DNA from 2 places in the Enterococcus gallinarum genome. Region 1 is predicted to be linked to the other one. Evidence: predicted binding sites of a transcription regulator. Region 1 holds the regulator's gene; the other holds the start of a gene.

What was found. Region 1 encodes HrcA, which represses chaperone genes, less so after heat shock. Its sites were predicted from a motif close to TTAGCACTCNNNNNNNNNGAGTGCTAA; they were not measured.
Region 2: the regulator HrcA is predicted to act here: its motif matches at 4,448-4,474, upstream of clpP (ATP-dependent Clp endopeptidase proteolytic subunit ClpP).

Annotation. Positions count from the first base shown of each region.
Region 1 covers NZ_CP050816.1:2,390,276-2,398,723, reverse strand. Annotated here, with positions in the region: gene iadA (beta-aspartyl-peptidase) at 1-254, shown strand, start outside; gene HED61_RS11850 (aldo/keto reductase) at 325-1,143, opposite strand; gene HED61_RS11845 (hypothetical protein) at 1,331-1,981, shown strand; gene HED61_RS11840 (AraC family transcriptional regulator) at 2,199-3,392, opposite strand; gene HED61_RS11835 (beta-galactosidase) at 3,558-4,724, shown strand; gene HED61_RS11830 (DUF5597 domain-containing protein) at 4,717-5,013, shown strand; gene hemW (radical SAM family heme chaperone HemW) at 5,189-6,355, shown strand; gene hrcA (heat-inducible transcriptional repressor HrcA) at 6,547-7,590, shown strand; gene grpE (nucleotide exchange factor GrpE) at 7,625-8,191, shown strand; gene dnaK (molecular chaperone DnaK) at 8,228-8,448, shown strand, end outside.
Region 2 covers NZ_CP050816.1:3,410,867-3,419,314, forward strand. Annotated here, with positions in the region: gene HED61_RS16475 (MerR family transcriptional regulator) at 1-341, opposite strand, end outside; gene hflX (GTPase HflX) at 601-1,839, opposite strand; gene miaA (tRNA (adenosine(37)-N6)-dimethylallyltransferase MiaA) at 1,836-2,756, opposite strand; gene HED61_RS16490 (glycerophosphodiester phosphodiesterase) at 2,756-3,499, opposite strand; gene HED61_RS16495 (hypothetical protein) at 3,812-4,330, opposite strand; gene clpP (ATP-dependent Clp endopeptidase proteolytic subunit ClpP) at 4,510-5,100, shown strand; gene HED61_RS16505 (gamma carbonic anhydrase family protein) at 5,185-5,727, opposite strand; gene HED61_RS16510 (ABC transporter ATP-binding protein) at 5,955-7,712, opposite strand; gene HED61_RS16515 (ABC transporter ATP-binding protein) at 7,709-8,448, opposite strand, start outside.

The DNA of each region.
Region 1 (8,448 bases):
CTTTAATGGTAGGAATCAAAGAAGCTGTACAAGTAGAACAGATTCCTTTGGAGATTGCATTGCGTGCAATTACTTCTAATCCAGCAAAGATTTTGAAGTTGGCTCAAAAAGGCCGGATCGCTCCTGGAATGGATGCCGATCTTTGCCTGTTGAATCAAGATACGCTAGATGTTGAAACGGTGATCGCTAAAGGAAAAGTGATGGTCGATAAAAAAGACGTGAAAGTCTGGGGAACCTTTGAACAATTAGTATAAAACAACCGTAAAAAGGCTCACCTGCAAGTTGATCATTTTGCAGGTGAGCGATTTTTTGCGTTAGGGACGTTTAGAGTTGATCTAAAAAGGCCATATCTTCATCGGAAATGGTAAAATCAACTTTTGCATTATCCAAAATATATTCTTCGTGAACGGATTTTGGCAATGGTAAAATGTCCTTTTGCAATAGATAACGAATAGATAATTGAGGGATCGAGCGTTGATAGTTCTCGGCAATTTTCTTGATGTCGGCATTATCCAGCAAGCGACCAGTCGCGATTGGTGAATAACCTTCCACTAAAAGGTCGTTGTCTTTACAGAATTGCAGCAACTCTTCATTTGTTTTTCCAATATGATAAATGATTTGATTGACCATTGGTTTCACATCGCAATGGTCAAAAATATTTTGCAGGTCATCTTGGTCAAAATTGGAAACACCAATCGATTTGATCAAACCACTTTGATACGCTTCTTCCAGTGCTTTCCAGACATCAATGTTTTCTTCGAAATATTTTTTTTGCTCCGGATTATCCCGCATGATTTTCCAAGGTCGTGGAGCATGGATCAAAACAAGATCGATATACTCAGTGTCAAGCTCTGCCATTGAGCGTTTGATGCTATCGACAGCTTCTTGAAAAGACTTCAGTTCAGCAGGAATTTTTGTCGTAACGAATATCTCTTCTCGAGGAACACCAGAATCTCGGAGGGCTTTGCCCACAGCCGCTTCGTTTTTATAGGCAGCAGCAGTATCCACATGACGATAGCCGTTTTCAAGAGCAAATTTTGTCGCATGATAGGCATCTTCCGGAGAGGACTGCCAAGTGCCCAATCCGATCTTAGGTATTTTGATTTGATTCTTCAGTGTGAATGTTTCATTCAGTAGACTCATAGTTTCCCAACTTTCTATTTTTTTTAAAAGCGTTTTCCTATCTATTACTTTAACCCGAGTAGCCTATAAGAAGTCAAGAAAAATGATTCTATTTAAATAAAAAAACGATCACTCGAGAGATAAATTGACATTTTCACAAGATATTGATAAATTGAACCAAATAATCTTTACAGAAAGTGGGACGATCATGAATTTTGTAAAAGATGACTTTGCCTATTATCGGCGATCTTTTGAACAAATGTATCGCAGTTATTTCCAACGAAGAATGATTGTTGTTGGAATCGCTCTTTTGATTATTTGTGCTTACCTAGCGCTGATCCAAGAGGGATTTCTACTAAATTTGTTTTTGATTGCTGTTTTGCTCGTGTTGTTTGCTTGGCTTTATCTACGTTGGCAAGAAGTCGATCAAATAATTGCTGAATTTGAACAAGAAAATAGCGAACCGATCATTTATCAAATCGTAGAATTTGAAGATTATTATGCTGCCAAAAATAAAAACGGGCAGCAAGTGCGAATCAAGAAAAACGGCAATCGGAATTTTCCGTCTGCTAATAAAACGTACACGTTGATGGCAGGATTCAAAAAAGCATTTTTCCCTAAACAACCTCTTTTTATCTTTTACTATGATATGTTGGAGAATACTTATGATGAAGCCTATCGCATTAGAAGAAATGGACAAACTACTTTTAGCAAATGGTCCCGTTACTTTAGTTTCCGCTCGTTTCGTGCCTCCATTGGAAATGGCTTCCGCTTTATTTTAGGTAACCTGTTTTTCTTGTTTTTGATCTATCGATTGATTCGTTATCTGATTTCGCTCTTGCGGATGTTTATTCAATGATAGGAAAACGTATAGCCTGAAGAGCTTTTTTTCTCACTATAGCATGCGAAGGTCAGACCTAGTTAAATAAGTCGTTGTTATCAAAAAAATTACTGTGAGCAGTAGTTAACCCAAAACATGAGTCTTTTAAGGAGTGGAGAAATCCACTCCTTTTTTTATGGAGGACAGAAAAAGACGGTTAACAACCTTGTTTAGAGAGAGTTTATAAGTTGATCCATCAACTGTCAGTTGAACAAAAGACACTTGAGAAATAGTTTTTGCGATATTCTTTAGGAGAAATGATCGCAAATTGCTTGAATACTTGGATAAAGTGGCTTTGATTCGAAAAATGAAGCAATGCAGCTATTTCTTTATAGCTATAATCAGTAAACAATAACAAATGCTTTGCTTCCGCTACTTTCTGCTGATTGATATAGGTGTGGATCGTTTGGCCTACATGTTTTTTGAATTCTGTGCTCAGATGGGTGGGGTGTTTTTCAGTAAATTCAGCCAAATTGTTTAATGTAATTTTATCGTAAATATGCGTATCAATGTAATTGATGAGACTTCTGATCAAAAAACTTTTCTGGGTAGGAAATGCATGAATCAACCTCATGAAATGATAAGTACTTTCCTGAATATGGGTCAAACATTCCTGAACGTCATAAATATTTTGTAGTTTTTGGAGTAGTGTATCGGATAACCCATAGGCTTGACTCACCGGAACGCCTTCATTGATACTGACCCGAGTTAGAATGGTAATCAATCCTGAATACTTGTATTTCAAACTTTCTAGCTTGTTGTTTGCTAGTTCGACGCTGTAGGTGCTGCTCATTTTATGGAATAGCCAAAGAATTTTTTCGGGTTGATTTCGGCGTACAGCCTCTACGTAACGTTTCTCAAATTCAAACGAGTCCAAATAAGGATCCTCTAACCGTCGTTGATAAAGATTTTCTTCTAATAGGGTGGACGTATTGGAATTTGCTTGTTTCTCTGGAACGCTCCAACGAAACTTGTTGGCATCAGGGATGGCTCCTTTTAGGATCGTGTAAAACAATTCAACGAAAGCGACAAAAGATTCTCGACTTTCTTTCGAGTAATGGACCCCAGCAATGTAATCATATCCTTGAAAAGGAAATGATCTTTTGTTAGTACCTAATATCCCGCAAGGTCCAATCAGCACATTGCCAATTGAAGAATCTGGTAGATCACAAGTAAAGCTGCTGAAAAAAAAGTCATCTCCTTCAAAAAACGTCACCACATCCAATTCAGTCGATTGGCTGGTAAGGAAAAAATGTTCCGCCACTTGTTTATCAGTTATGAAGGAATTACGAGGAATCACCACTTGCTGTTTTTCATCGAAGATAAATAAAGGAATCAAATATTTATCGTAGAGTTTTTTCACAATTGATTCTAGTGCTGCTCGATTCATCAAAAACCTCATTTCTGTTTTTTTAGTATGAATTCTCTTTTTTTAGTATACCTTATTTTAGAAGATTCCTATAATAGAATTACGACTAAAAACGCTTGCAACTACCTGAGAGGGATAGTCGATCAAAACGTGACTATCTGTCTGAGAAGAAAAAGGAGGACAATGATGAAACAACGACAGCATTCTCAAAAATTGATACTAGGAGGAGAAGTCCATAACTCCACTGCTTCATCTATCGCTTACATGGAGGAAAAAGTATGGGACAAGATTGACAAAGTTGCGATCAATACCCTTTTGATACCTATTTATTGGGAGCTGATCGAACCACAGCCTAATCAGTTTGATTTTTCATTAATTGATTCCCATTTGGAAAATGCCGCTGAGAAGAAAATCGATGTGATTTTTTTGTGGTTTGGCCTTTGGAAGAATGGCTTATCCACGTATGTTCCTGAATGGATCAAAACGGATCCCAAATATTTTCGCATAGAGGATAGCGACGGAAACAAGATGAATAGTTATAGTCCGCTATGTCAAGATGTGATAGCACAGGCTCATTCAGCCTTTGCCGCCATCTGCGACTACTTGGGAAGCCATCCTTTGCGGGCCTTTATCAGAATGGTGCAGATTGAAAACGAGATTGGTAGTCTTGGCACTAGTCGTGATCATTCGTCAGCAGCAGAAAAAGTCTATCAGATGGCGTTGCCGCAAGAAATCAGAAACCTCTATCCCGGAGCTAAACAATGGTCAGAAGTCCCCTTTTGGGATGAAGTGTTTATGGCATATCATTATGCCGCAGCAATCCAAGACTATGCAAAGATTGCAAGAAAACGTTTAGCGTTGCCGTTATTTACGAATGTATGGCTCAAAAAGCCAGACAGGCGGCCGGGAGAATATCCTAGTGGTGGCGCTGTATCCACCACTTGGCAAGTTTGGAAAGTTATTGCCTCTCAGTTGGATTTTATTGCCCCAGATATTTACGAAGAAGAAATCAAACCGATCATCGCGGAATACGGAAATGATCAGCCATTGTTAATTCCGGAAACCCGAATTGACAAAAGATATATTTCGAATCTATTTTATGCTTTTGGTCAAGGAGCAATCGGCTATTCACCTTTTGGTATCGAAGATCTTCTAACGGATGATACTAGTCAGGATTACCGCTTTTTATCCCAGTTAGGATTAGCGAAAGACGCCTTTGATTCTTCCGATACACTGCCTCATTTAAACCAAGGATATCGAATCATCACCGCCCTTGAGCCACTGTTGCAAGATCAGGAAGCTCAAATCTTCTCATTTAAAAAAAGAAGGGGCTCAGAACCAAATTGTGTATGAAAATGGACAGGATCGCTGGGCAGTCAAATTATTTTCTCGAGACAAAATGATCAATTCCGCAGGTCTGATCATTAAACACAAAGAATATTACTATCTCACCGGTGCTAATTTCGCATTGGATCTGCAAGCGCAGCAGGGTTCTAATCCTTTAGGTATCCTTTCTTTAGAAGAGGGGGTTCTACAAGATGGGCAATGGCGGACAAATCGTCGCCTGAATGGGGATGAAGCCTATTTCCCATTTATCGGTGAAGATTTTAAAATTTTGCGCATGCGATTGTATTCTTATTAACGGATAGCAGTGAGATCTGCTTCTAACTACTTTTAATGCAGAGGCGTTTCGAGATAATCTTACTTATGATAGAATGGGGAGCGGATATACCTCGGATCAGGTTCATTTGCTGCGAGCCGTATTTGTGCAGTTGAACGTTGATTTGATCTCTGAAAGGAATAAAAATATGCAAACCATGAATAAGATTCCAATCAATACACTTCCCACCAGTACTTCTGCCTATATTCACATCCCATTCTGTGAACATATTTGCTATTACTGTGACTTTAATAAAGTTTTTTTAGAAGGGCAACCGGTTGATGAATACATCGAGTGTTTGCTGAAAGAAATCGCTCTAACGGTGAGAAAACAACCAATCACTACTTGTGAGACGATTTATATTGGCGGCGGAACGCCGACTTCCCTTTCGGCTGCGCAGCTAGACCGTCTGATTACGGGCATACATGAATTACTGCCCACGCAAACGACCAAAGAATTTACGGTAGAGGCCAATCCTGGGGATTTAACGGAAGATAAATTGCTAGTTTTGAAAAATCTGGGCATTGATCGGTTGTCGATGGGGGTGCAGACTTTTGATAACCGCTTGTTAAAGAAAATCGGCCGCAAGCACACGGCAGAGGATGTCTATCAAACGATTCGGTTGTTAGATAAACATGATTTTCAAAATATTACGATCGATCTGATTTATGCTTTACCTGGACAAACGATGGAAAGTTTTCGAGATACGCTAACACGAGCGATTGATTTGGGTTTGCCTCACTATGCTATGTATTCACTGATTTTAGAGAACAAAACGATGTTCATGAATTGGGTTAGGCAAGGGAAAATGGAGTTGCCTTCTCAGGAATCTGAGACACAAATGTTTGAAGAAGCCATCACTGCAATGGCTAAAGCTGGCTTATCGCAATATGAGATCAGTAATTTTGCCCGGCCAGGATATGAGTCTAAGCACAATCTTGTTTATTGGAATAATGAACATTATTACGGATTTGGCGCAGGAGCGAGTGGTTATATCGGACAGACGAGATACAAAAACTTTGGACCGATCCAGCACTATCTGCGTCCATTGAGGGAAGATCAACTGCCGATCCATGAAACAGAATCGTTAACGACCAGCAATCAAATGGAAGAAGAAATGTTTCTTGGATTACGGAAGAAACAAGGTGTATCGAAAACAGCCTTTTCAAATAAATTTGCCTGTTCTTTTGATTCGATCTATGGCAATGTCGTTGAAGAACTTTCTAAAAATGGCTGGTTAGTCTCAGAAGGAGACCGCGTTTATTTAACAAAGTCTGGGATGTTTATCGGCAATGATGTATTTGAAAAATTTTTATTAAGTTAAGAATAACCAAGAAGATCGAGCTGTTTTCGATCTTCTTTTTTTGGAGTTAATTGACAATGAAGTGGATTAGCACTCTCTCTATAAGAGTGCTAAAAATCTGTGTCAAATTCTTGACATTCGTAGGAAATATGGTATATTAATAATCGTGTTAGCACTTAATGTGAAAGAGTGCTAACGGAGGAGTGGATAAGATGTTGACACAACGACAACAAACTATTTTACACCTCATCATCCAAAATTATACGGATACTGGTCAGCCTACGGGCTCCAAACGATTGATGGAGGATGGGGTTGAAGCAAGTTCGGCTACCATCCGCAATGAGATGAAGGCCTTAGAAGAAGCGGGTCTCTTATTGAAGACACATTCCTCTTCTGGACGTGTTCCTTCAATGGCCGGCTACCGCTATTACGTTGATCACTTATTAAGACCATCAAAAGTCAATCAAAATGAGATCAAAGCAATTCGCCATTCCTTGGGGAAAGAATTTCATGAAATCAATGAAATCATTCAGCAATCTGCTACGATCCTATCCAACCTTACGAGCTATACCGCATTATCGTTAGGACCGGATGTCAAAGAACGGAAATTAACTGGCTTTCGGATCGTACCTTTGAATGCCCGACAAATTATTGCTATCATTGTTACGGATAAAGGCAATGTTGAAAATCAGATTTTTTCATTACCTTCATCGATGGATAGCAGCGACTTAGAAAAGATGGTTCGGATTATCAATGAAAAATTAGTGGGTGAACCGCTCATGACGGTCTATCATCGATTGCGAACAGAGATTCCGATGATTTTGCACAAGTATTTTCAAACAACAGAAGGAATCATTGATTTATTCGATGATATGTTGAGTCATCTCTTTGAAGAGAAAATTTACGTCGGCGGACGGATGAATCTATTAGATTTTGAACCAAGTCAAGATGTTCGTCAGTTTAAGTCGATGTACTCTTTCATGAAAAATGCAGAAGAACTCACACAATTATTGGCACCGAGAGACTCCACGATTCAGATCCGCATTGGTCAGGAACTAGGGAATGAATTACTCCAAAATATGAGTTTGATTCAAGCAAGCTATGACATTGAAGGTCATGGCCAAGGGACGATTGCTTTATTAGGTCCTTCTAGTATGCCTTATTCGCGAATGTTTGGACTGATGGATGCCTTTCGTCGAGAATTAGCAATGACATTGGCTGATTACTATCGCACACTAGATGCAAACAGTGAATGATCAAATAAGTGAATTATAGAAGGGATGGTAGCAAGTGTCAGAAAAAGAAGAACAGGTAGAAAAAGATCTTGAGACAACTGAAGAGCCTCTGACAGAACCGTCAGAAGAAGAAATCGATGCAGCTGGTCTATCAGAAGCAGAAGTAGAAAAAAGCGAGATCGACAGTTTAAAAGAAAAAAACAATGAACTAGAAGACCAATTTCTGCGCGCACGGGCCGAAATCGCTAATATTACAGCAAGAAACCGTAATGAACGTGAATTGTTGCAAAAATACCGTTCGCAAGATTTGGGCAAAAAATTATTGCCAGCGATCGATAATTTGGAACGCGCTATGGCAGCAAATGTGGAAGAAGACCAAGCGGCTAACTTGAAAAAAGGTGTCGAAATGGTGTTGGAAAGTTTGCGTCAAGCGTTGAAAGAAGAAGGAATCGAAGAAATTCCTGCTGAAGGAGAAACTTTCGATCCCAATCTTCATCAAGCGGTACAGACCGTACCTGCGACAGAAGATGTGCCTGCGGATACGATCGTCACAGTATTGCAAAAGGGCTATAAGCTGCATGATCGTGTCTTGCGTGCAAGTATGGTTATCGTAGCACAATAAATAAAAGAACGATGAATGAAAAGGAGCGTATTACTTATGAGTAAAATTATCGGTATTGACTTAGGTACAACTAATTCAGCTGTTGCTGTCCTAGAAGGCGGCGAAGCAAAAATCATCACCAATCCAGAAGGAAATCGTACAACACCATCTGTTGTTTCATTTAAAAACGGCGAGATCCAAGTAGGGGAAGTTGCTAAACGTCAAGCAGTTACGAACCCTAACACGATTTCATCAATCAAACGTCATATGGGTGAAGC
Region 2 (8,448 bases), 1.0 Mb from region 1:
TTCAGACCACCTTGCGCTAGGAGTTCGTCATAAAAGATTCGACGAACATCTTCGTCAGTCAGTGGCGGTTTGTTCTTTGCTTCTTGTTCTTTGGCAATTTTCATCTCGTACACACGTTTGATCCCAGCCATATTCAAACCATCCGACAGATAGTCTTTGATTTCTAATAGCGTATCGATATCATTTAATGAATACATGCGTCGATTACCATCACTGCGTTCTGGATGGATCAGTTCTTGTTCTTCATAGTAACGAATTTGACGAGCCGTCAGATCCGTTAGTTTCATCACTGTTCCAATCGGAAAGACAGACATCGAACGCCGCAACTCTTTTTCCCGCATAACGTGGCGCCTCCCTCATTTAGATGATCCTGCATAACTTAATTGAAACTATACCAATTGTTTTTTCCACTGTCAACCCTTCATGTAAGAAAAAGTGACATAGACATTTATTTTTTTCTGTTTGGCAGAACAATCACAAGAAAATCATCCTTTTACTGGTTGAATGAAAAAAATTTCCAATGGTAATAACTGAAAAAAAAAACTGCGTGCAGGTATTAGAATTCCCTACACACAGCTCGACCACTTCATTTCCTGAGCGTTACTCTTCAATTGTTGGATAGATCCCGGCAGAACCTGGCAATGCAAAACCTTTTAGGTGATAGGTTTGATCTTCCTCGTCAAAGTCATTGGTAAGCAAGAGTGTTTCCCGCTTCAAACGGTTCAATCGCTTGCCTTCATTGGCAGCTAAAACGGTTTGATAAGGCTGCATGATTTGCATGAGTTCCATTTTAATTGCTTGGATCAGTTGTTCTTTCCCTTTACTGCTCTTGGCAGAAATCAAAACATTGGGGAACAGCGTCGGCACAAATTGTTCTGGATCAATGCGATCAGCTTTATTATAGATCGTCAGAACTGGGACTTGCGTCAATGACAGTTCTTCCATCAATGCTAAAACTGTTTTTTCTTGCTGTTGCCGATCATGAGAACCAGCATCAACCACATGCAGCAGCAGATCCATATTTTGACTCTCTTCTAATGTAGAATGAAAGGCATCGATCAATTGTGTCGGCAGTTCTTGAATAAAGCCGACAGTATCGGTAACGGTCACTTCCAATCCTTCCGGCAACCGCCAACGCTTTGTCAAAGGATCTAACGTCGCAAACAGTTGGTCTTGCTCATAGGTATCCGCACTAGTCAATAAATTCAAAATCGTTGATTTCCCAGCATTGGTGTACCCGATCAAACCGATCTGAAAGACTTGACTGTCGCGGCGTTTCTGACGGGTACGATCACGATGAGCAGCGACTTCCTTCAACTCTCGTTTAATGATCGTGATCCGATTGCGGATATGGCGTCGATCCGTCTCCAGTTTGGTTTCTCCTGGTCCTCTCGTTCCAATACCGCCCCCCAGACGGGACATATTTTTCCCTTGTCCGATCAATCGAGGCAGCAAATAATCTAATTGTGCCAGCTCTACTTGCAGTTTTCCTTCTTTTGAACGAGCGCGCATAGCAAAGATATCTAAAATCAATTGGACACGATCAATAACTGGCGCCCCTAATTCTTCACCAATCAACTGGCTTTGTCGGGGTGTCAATTCATGATTGAAAATCACCAAATCAGCTTCATGGGCATCCACTAACTGTTGCAGTTCCGCCAATTTTCCTTTTCCGATCACTGTTTGCCGATCAACTTGCGGCCGTTTTTGGATCAGTGAAAAAATCACCTCTCCGTTTGCTGTTTTGGTCAAACTTTTCAATTCATTCATTGAGGACGCAAAGGTCGAATAATTTCGTTCTGTTTCTACGCCAACAAGGATTACGCGTTCTTGTGTCATTCCTTCTCCTCCAACCATTGGTCGATCGCTTTTTCGATCGAAGATACGTCCTCAGGATGCTGGACAAGATCGACCCATCTAGGAGCGAGACGATTCTTGAACCAAGTCAGTTGCCGTTTGGCGTACCTGCGAGACTGTTGTTTGATTTGTGCGACCGTTTCTTCTAATGAACATGTACCGGCAAAATAAGGGGCAAATTCTTTGTACCCGATTCCTTTTGCTGCTTGGGTCTCAGGATGGATCAGCACCTGTTGTGCTTCCGCAACCAAACCTGCTGCCACCATTTGATCGACTCGCTGGTCAATACGCTGATACAACAACTGTCGGTCTGTGGAAAGCCCAATCATAAAATAATCGTATACCGCTTCCGGTGCAGTAGTCGGGGCTGCAATGCTTATTCCCGTTGTTTCCAAGACTTCCAACGCGCGGATCACTTTACGTTCATTGTTGTAATGGATCTTTGCTGCGGCTAAAGGATCTAATGCCTGCAACTTTTGCCATAGCGCTTCTTTGCCAATTCTTGCTGCTTCTTGCTGGTAGCGCTGCCGAACGGAAGGATCACTTTCCTCAGCGGCTCCTAATTGATAGTCATAGAGCAAAGCTTGGATGTACAATCCGGTTCCCCCTGCTACGATAGGCAGATGGCCTCGTTGATGGATGGCCGTGATCAACTCGCGGGCTTCTTTTTGAAATTCTGCCACAGAATAGGATTCATGGCTGTCGCGAATATCGATCAGATGATGAGGGATTCCTTGCATTTCTGCAGCTGTTACCTTGGCTGTCCCAATATCTAAGCCACGATAGATCTGCATGGAGTCGCCGCTGATCACTTCTCCCTGATACTTTTTCGCCAGTTCGATGCTTAAGGCCGTTTTTCCAACCGCAGTCGGTCCGACTACCACAATCACTTTTTCCATCAATGAGCTTCCTCCTGAACCTTCCTTTGGACTTCCCGGACTCGCTCAGGAAAATTGGTAATAATTCCCGTGACCCCTACTGTAAGACAGTGACGAATTTCCGCTTCTGTATCGACTGTCCAAGGACGAATGGCAATCGGATAATCCGCGATCTGTTCCTCATGTTTCTTGACCCACTCATAGGCAGGATGAATCCCTTCAATGTAAGGGCGCGACAATGCTAACGGAGGTTTCGCCTCCGATTTTCCCATAATAAAGTCAAAGGTTGCTTGCGGTTCAATCGCATACAATCGATCCAATGTGTCAACATTGAATGAACAATACCAATGAGTAAAGGGCCAGCTTTGACTGGCTAACAATTCAGATACTTTCTTTTCGATCCCTTGATACTCGTAATGGTCTGTTTTCAATTCAATCGTTAAAATACCACGATAATTCTTTGCTGCTAAAAGATCGAGGACTTCCTTCAACGTCGGCACTTTTGTGGCGGCATAATCTTCTGAGAACCAGCTGCCGGCATTCAATTCTTTTAGTTCTGTCAGCGTTTTATCACAAATTCGGCCTTTGCCGTTCGTGGTGCGATCGACTGTTTCATCATGCATTACGATCAGGTGACCATCCTTTGATAGATGAACATCTAGTTCAATGATATCGGCTTTGACCCGAACTGCTTCTGCAAAGGCTGGTAACGTGTTCTCTGGACGGTCTCCACTACTGCCACGATGGGCAACGATTTGTACCATTTGTTTCACTCCAATCTTTTTCTATTTTACCACGGAACCCCATAGAACCAAACTCCTACTCCTTGTGCCATCCTCATTTTCTAAAGGCATCGCTAGGATTTGTATATATCAGAGAATCAACAAAAAAAGAGGCTATGACAGAAGTTTTTCCACAAAATGATCCTCCCAACAATCATGAAATTGCTCCTACTCTGCAGCAGGTCTTCATCAAATACACGATGGAGAGCGCAATTCCGTTCACGTCCTTCGGATCATCTCGTTGCAACTTCTGTCACAGACTCAATGTTATAGCCCCATTCTCGATTGACTCGACTATAATGGTTTAGAAAAATAAGTTAATGGTTCATTGGTCAAATTTTTCATTTGCGTTTTGCGCTCATTGACCATTTCAGTCAGTGTATCCAAGAAATTCTCCATGATGACACGACCGCCTTTATACGTATAACCGCCGATCTTCACCGTTTCTTCTGGTGAAAGGATCACTCTGCGGGTACCGATTTTCTTGAAAAATTCTTCTAAAAAATAATTCGGCAAATAAAAGTTATTCTGTGCAGCAAAAGACTGTAAATAAGCAAAATCATCGATCGTTATATAACAGTCATCGAAAGCATCGAAACTGACATATTCGTCCATCAGGATCACCCGTTTTTGTAAAATTTCGCTGATTTTCCGGTTCAATTGGAGAAGTGTCTCGATTTCTTTGACTTTATGCTCCAACAGCCGTCGCCGTTTTTCTTTTTGTTCATCGTAACGAATTCTGAGATTGAAGATGATCGTTACTAATAAGGCGCCTACTAATACGCCGATAAAACCTGCAATCGCTACTGCCATTTTCTTCTGACCCTTTCATGCTTACTTTCTTTTTATTGTATCATAATTTAAAAGAGAGGCAAAAAAGATAACGAACTTTTTATTTGACCTTTATTGACCTAATGGGTATACTTACTTTTAGATATTGCAAAAACTTTGTGCTAAACTATATCTATATCGATTTTTAGGAGGACTAAAAAATGAATTTAATTCCTACAGTCATTGAACAATCATCTCGTGGCGAAAGAGCCTATGATATCTATTCTCGTCTATTAAAAGACCGCATCATTATGTTAAGTGGTCAAGTAACAGATGATTTAGCCAATTCGATCATCGCCCAACTTTTATTCTTGGATGCACAAGATTCTGAAAAAGATATCTACTTGTACATCAACTCACCAGGCGGAAGCGTAACAGCCGGACTAGCAATCTTTGATACCATGAACTTCATCAAAGCAGACGTGCAAACGATCGTTATGGGGATGGCTGCCTCAATGGGTTCATTCTTATTGACAGCTGGTGAAAAAGGCAAACGCTTTGCTTTGCCAAATGCTGAGATCATGATCCACCAACCATTAGGTGGCGCACAAGGACAAGCAACAGAGATCGAAATCGCAGCTCGTCACATTTTGCAAACTCGCGAACGCCTAAACAAAATCTTGTCTGAGCGAACAGGTCAACCAATCGAAGTCATCGAAAAAGACACAGACCGTGATAACTTCATGACTGCTCAAGAAGCAAAAGATTACGGCTTGATCGACGAGATCATGGAATCAAACAGCTTAAAATAATTCATCCATCAAAAAACCAGCTGTGCTGAAGCACGCTGGTTTTTTTTGCGACATTAAACGAGATCCGATTGACTTCGCTTGCCATTAATAAACATATTTCCCTTGCAAGTAGTCTTTTCCCAAGGAAACATAATGGGCGATATTGGCTTTGTTTTTGGCAATTTCTTCCTCTGTCAACGGACGAATCACTTTAGCAGGACGTCCAAAAGCCAGCACATTGGGCGGAATGATCGTTCCTTGAGTAACTAAAGAACCGGCACCAATCAAACTGTTTTCACCGATAACTGCATGGTTCAAAACAATGGAACTCATGCCGATTAAGGCCCCTTTTTCAATCTTACAGCCATGAAGCATGCACTGATGACCGACAGTCACATCTTCTGCAATGATAGTGGGTGCATCATGATCCACATGAATGATCGTCCCATCTTGAATATTGGTCCGCTCACCTACTCGAATATAATTTGCATCTCCCCGCAAAACTGCTTGGAACCAGACAGTCGCCTCACTGCCGATGGTGACATCTCCGACGACAGTCGCATTTGGCGCGATAAAGTTTTGCGTACTAGCAGTTTCTGCGTTTAGTTGATTTCGTTTTTGGCTATTTGTCTCTTTTTTCCGATCCATTGTTAAACTCCTTTAGGATTTTTCTTTCTCCACTACACTTTACTACTACACTTTACTACTATACTTTACTACTATACTTTACTACTATACTACTCTATTCCTGTACCCATGATACCATGAATAACTATGAAAACCATGAATCAGTCCGTAAGAGAACAGCGACTATATGCGGATATCTTCACACTTCATACAAAAAAAGAGTGCGGCTGACACCACACTCTTTTGACCTATTCTGCTTCTTCTGAAAACTGACTCTGATAAAGCTGACTGTAAAATCCGCCAGCTGCCAGTAGTGTTTCATGATTGCCTTTTTCTATGATTGCTCCTTGATCCATGACTAAGATCAAATCGGCTTCCCGAATCGTAGACAACCGGTGAGCAATGACGAAACTGGTTCGTCCTTCCATCACTTTGTCCATCGCTTTTTGGATCAACGCTTCGAGCCGTGTGTCCACAGAGCTCGTTGCTTCATCTAAGATCAAGATTTTCGGATTAGAAATGACTGCTCGAGCAATCGTCAAGAGTTGTTTTTGACCAAGCGAGATATTATCCCCCTCGGAATTGATAAACATCTCATAACCGTCCGGCATCGTCCGGATGAAATGATCCACATTGGCTGTTTTAGCTGCATCGACCACTTCATAATCGGTCGCATCTAACTTACCAAAACGAATATTGTCTCCGATCGTTCCTTCATACAACCAAGCATCTTGCAGAACCATGCCGAATAACGAACGGACATCGCTGCGGGCCATTTTCTTCGTATCAATACCATCAATCTTGATCGCCCCTTCGTTGACATCGTAGAAACGCATCAACAAATTGATCAATGTGGTCTTTCCGGCTCCAGTTGGTCCGACGATCGCTACCGTCTGACCAGCTTTCACTTCAAAGTTCAAATCTTTGATCAGCGGTTTCTTCGGATCATAGGCAAAACCGACATGTTCAAATTGAACATCCCCATGAAATTCCGCTGGCAATGGAATATCTGTTTGGTTGACTGGTTCTTCCGGTTCATCCAAAATCTCAAAAACCCGTTTTGCAGCTGCCGAAGCACTTTGTAAGACAGAGGAAAGCTGGGTAATATTCCCCATTGGCTGACTCACTTGCCAAATGTATTGGATAAAGGCTTGCAGTTGCCCTACCACGATCACACCGCCAATTACATAGAAACTTCCCATAACTGCCATAGCAATATACGTAAAGTAGGCAGTCATTTGAACTAACGGCATCATCAATCCCGAGACGAAGGCCGAACGGAAGCCGTAATAGCGCAGTTGGTGATTGACTTTTTTAAAGCCGTCAAGTGTTTGTTTTTCTCGTCCATAGACTTTCAATACACTGAAACCAGTCATATTTTCCTGAACATAACCGTTCAAGTCTCCTAATGCATTTTGCATGCCTTGGAAGTCTTTTTGCGATTTCTTGACGATCGTTCTTGAAATGATCAATGACGTTGGAATCATGATCAATGCGATCAACGCCATAAACGAATTGATATAAAACATCATTGCTACCGCCATGATGATTCCTAGAAAGGCATTGACGATCCCGATCAAGGCTTGCTGCATCGCACCACTGACTGCATCCACATCGTTCGTTACCCGTGACAAGATATTTCCTTGCTGATTTTTGTCAAAATATGAAACAGGCAAGCGGTTGATCTTTTCTTCAATGTCTTGACGTAAATCACGCATCGCAGATTGAACGACATTTGTGATCAAAAGCCCTGACATTAATTGTGAGAAACAATACCCTACACCGACAACGGTGATCCAGATCAAACAAACGATGATGTAATCAAAATTCAGCGGCTCTCCCGCTGCAATATTCCGACTGATCTCTGTTGTAGGCAATCCGGACACATACGGCAATGCCGCGTTAAAGCCAACTGTTGCGACAGTAAAAAGTAAGACTAAAATAAAGGAGACTTTGTAGGGTTTGATGTAGCGCCCTAAACGTTTTAAAGAAGAGAATGCTTTCATTGTGCCAACTCCTCCTCTGATAATTGTGATGCTGCAATGTCGTAATAAACCGAGCAGTTTTCCAACAGTTCTTTGTGGGTGCCGATACCAACTACATCGCCTTCATTCAACACAATGATTTTATCCGCGTGCATGATCGTCCCCACACGTTGCGCCACGATCAAAACAGTTGATTCGGTCGTTTCTTTTTTCAAACGCGCCCGTAATTTGGCATCGGTTTGATAATCCAGTGCAGAAAAACTATCATCAAAAATATAGATCTCGGGACGACGGATCACCGCACGAGCGATCGCCAGCCGTTGTTTCTGACCACCAGAAAAGTTCGTGCCTCCTTCTGCTAGACGTGCATCAAAGCCATCCGGTGTTTTAGCAATAAAATCAGCTGCTTGTGCGATCTCAACCGCACGTTCTAAGTCCGCTTGTGTCGCATCTTCTTTCCCATAGCGCAGATTTTCTGCGATCGTTCCAGTGAACAGCAACGCTTTTTGGGGAATAAATCCGATCTTATTTCTCAAAGCGGACAAGCTGTACTCGCGAACATCGATCCCATCAATCAAAACCTGTCCTTTTGTGACATCATAAAAACGAGGGATCAATTGGATCAATGTTGATTTCCCGCTTCCAGTACTGCCGATGAAAGCAACTGTTTCACCAGGAGAAGCAGTAAAACTAACATTGCGGATCACAGGACTCTCAGCATGTCCCGGATAGGCAAATGTCACATTCTTAAATTCCA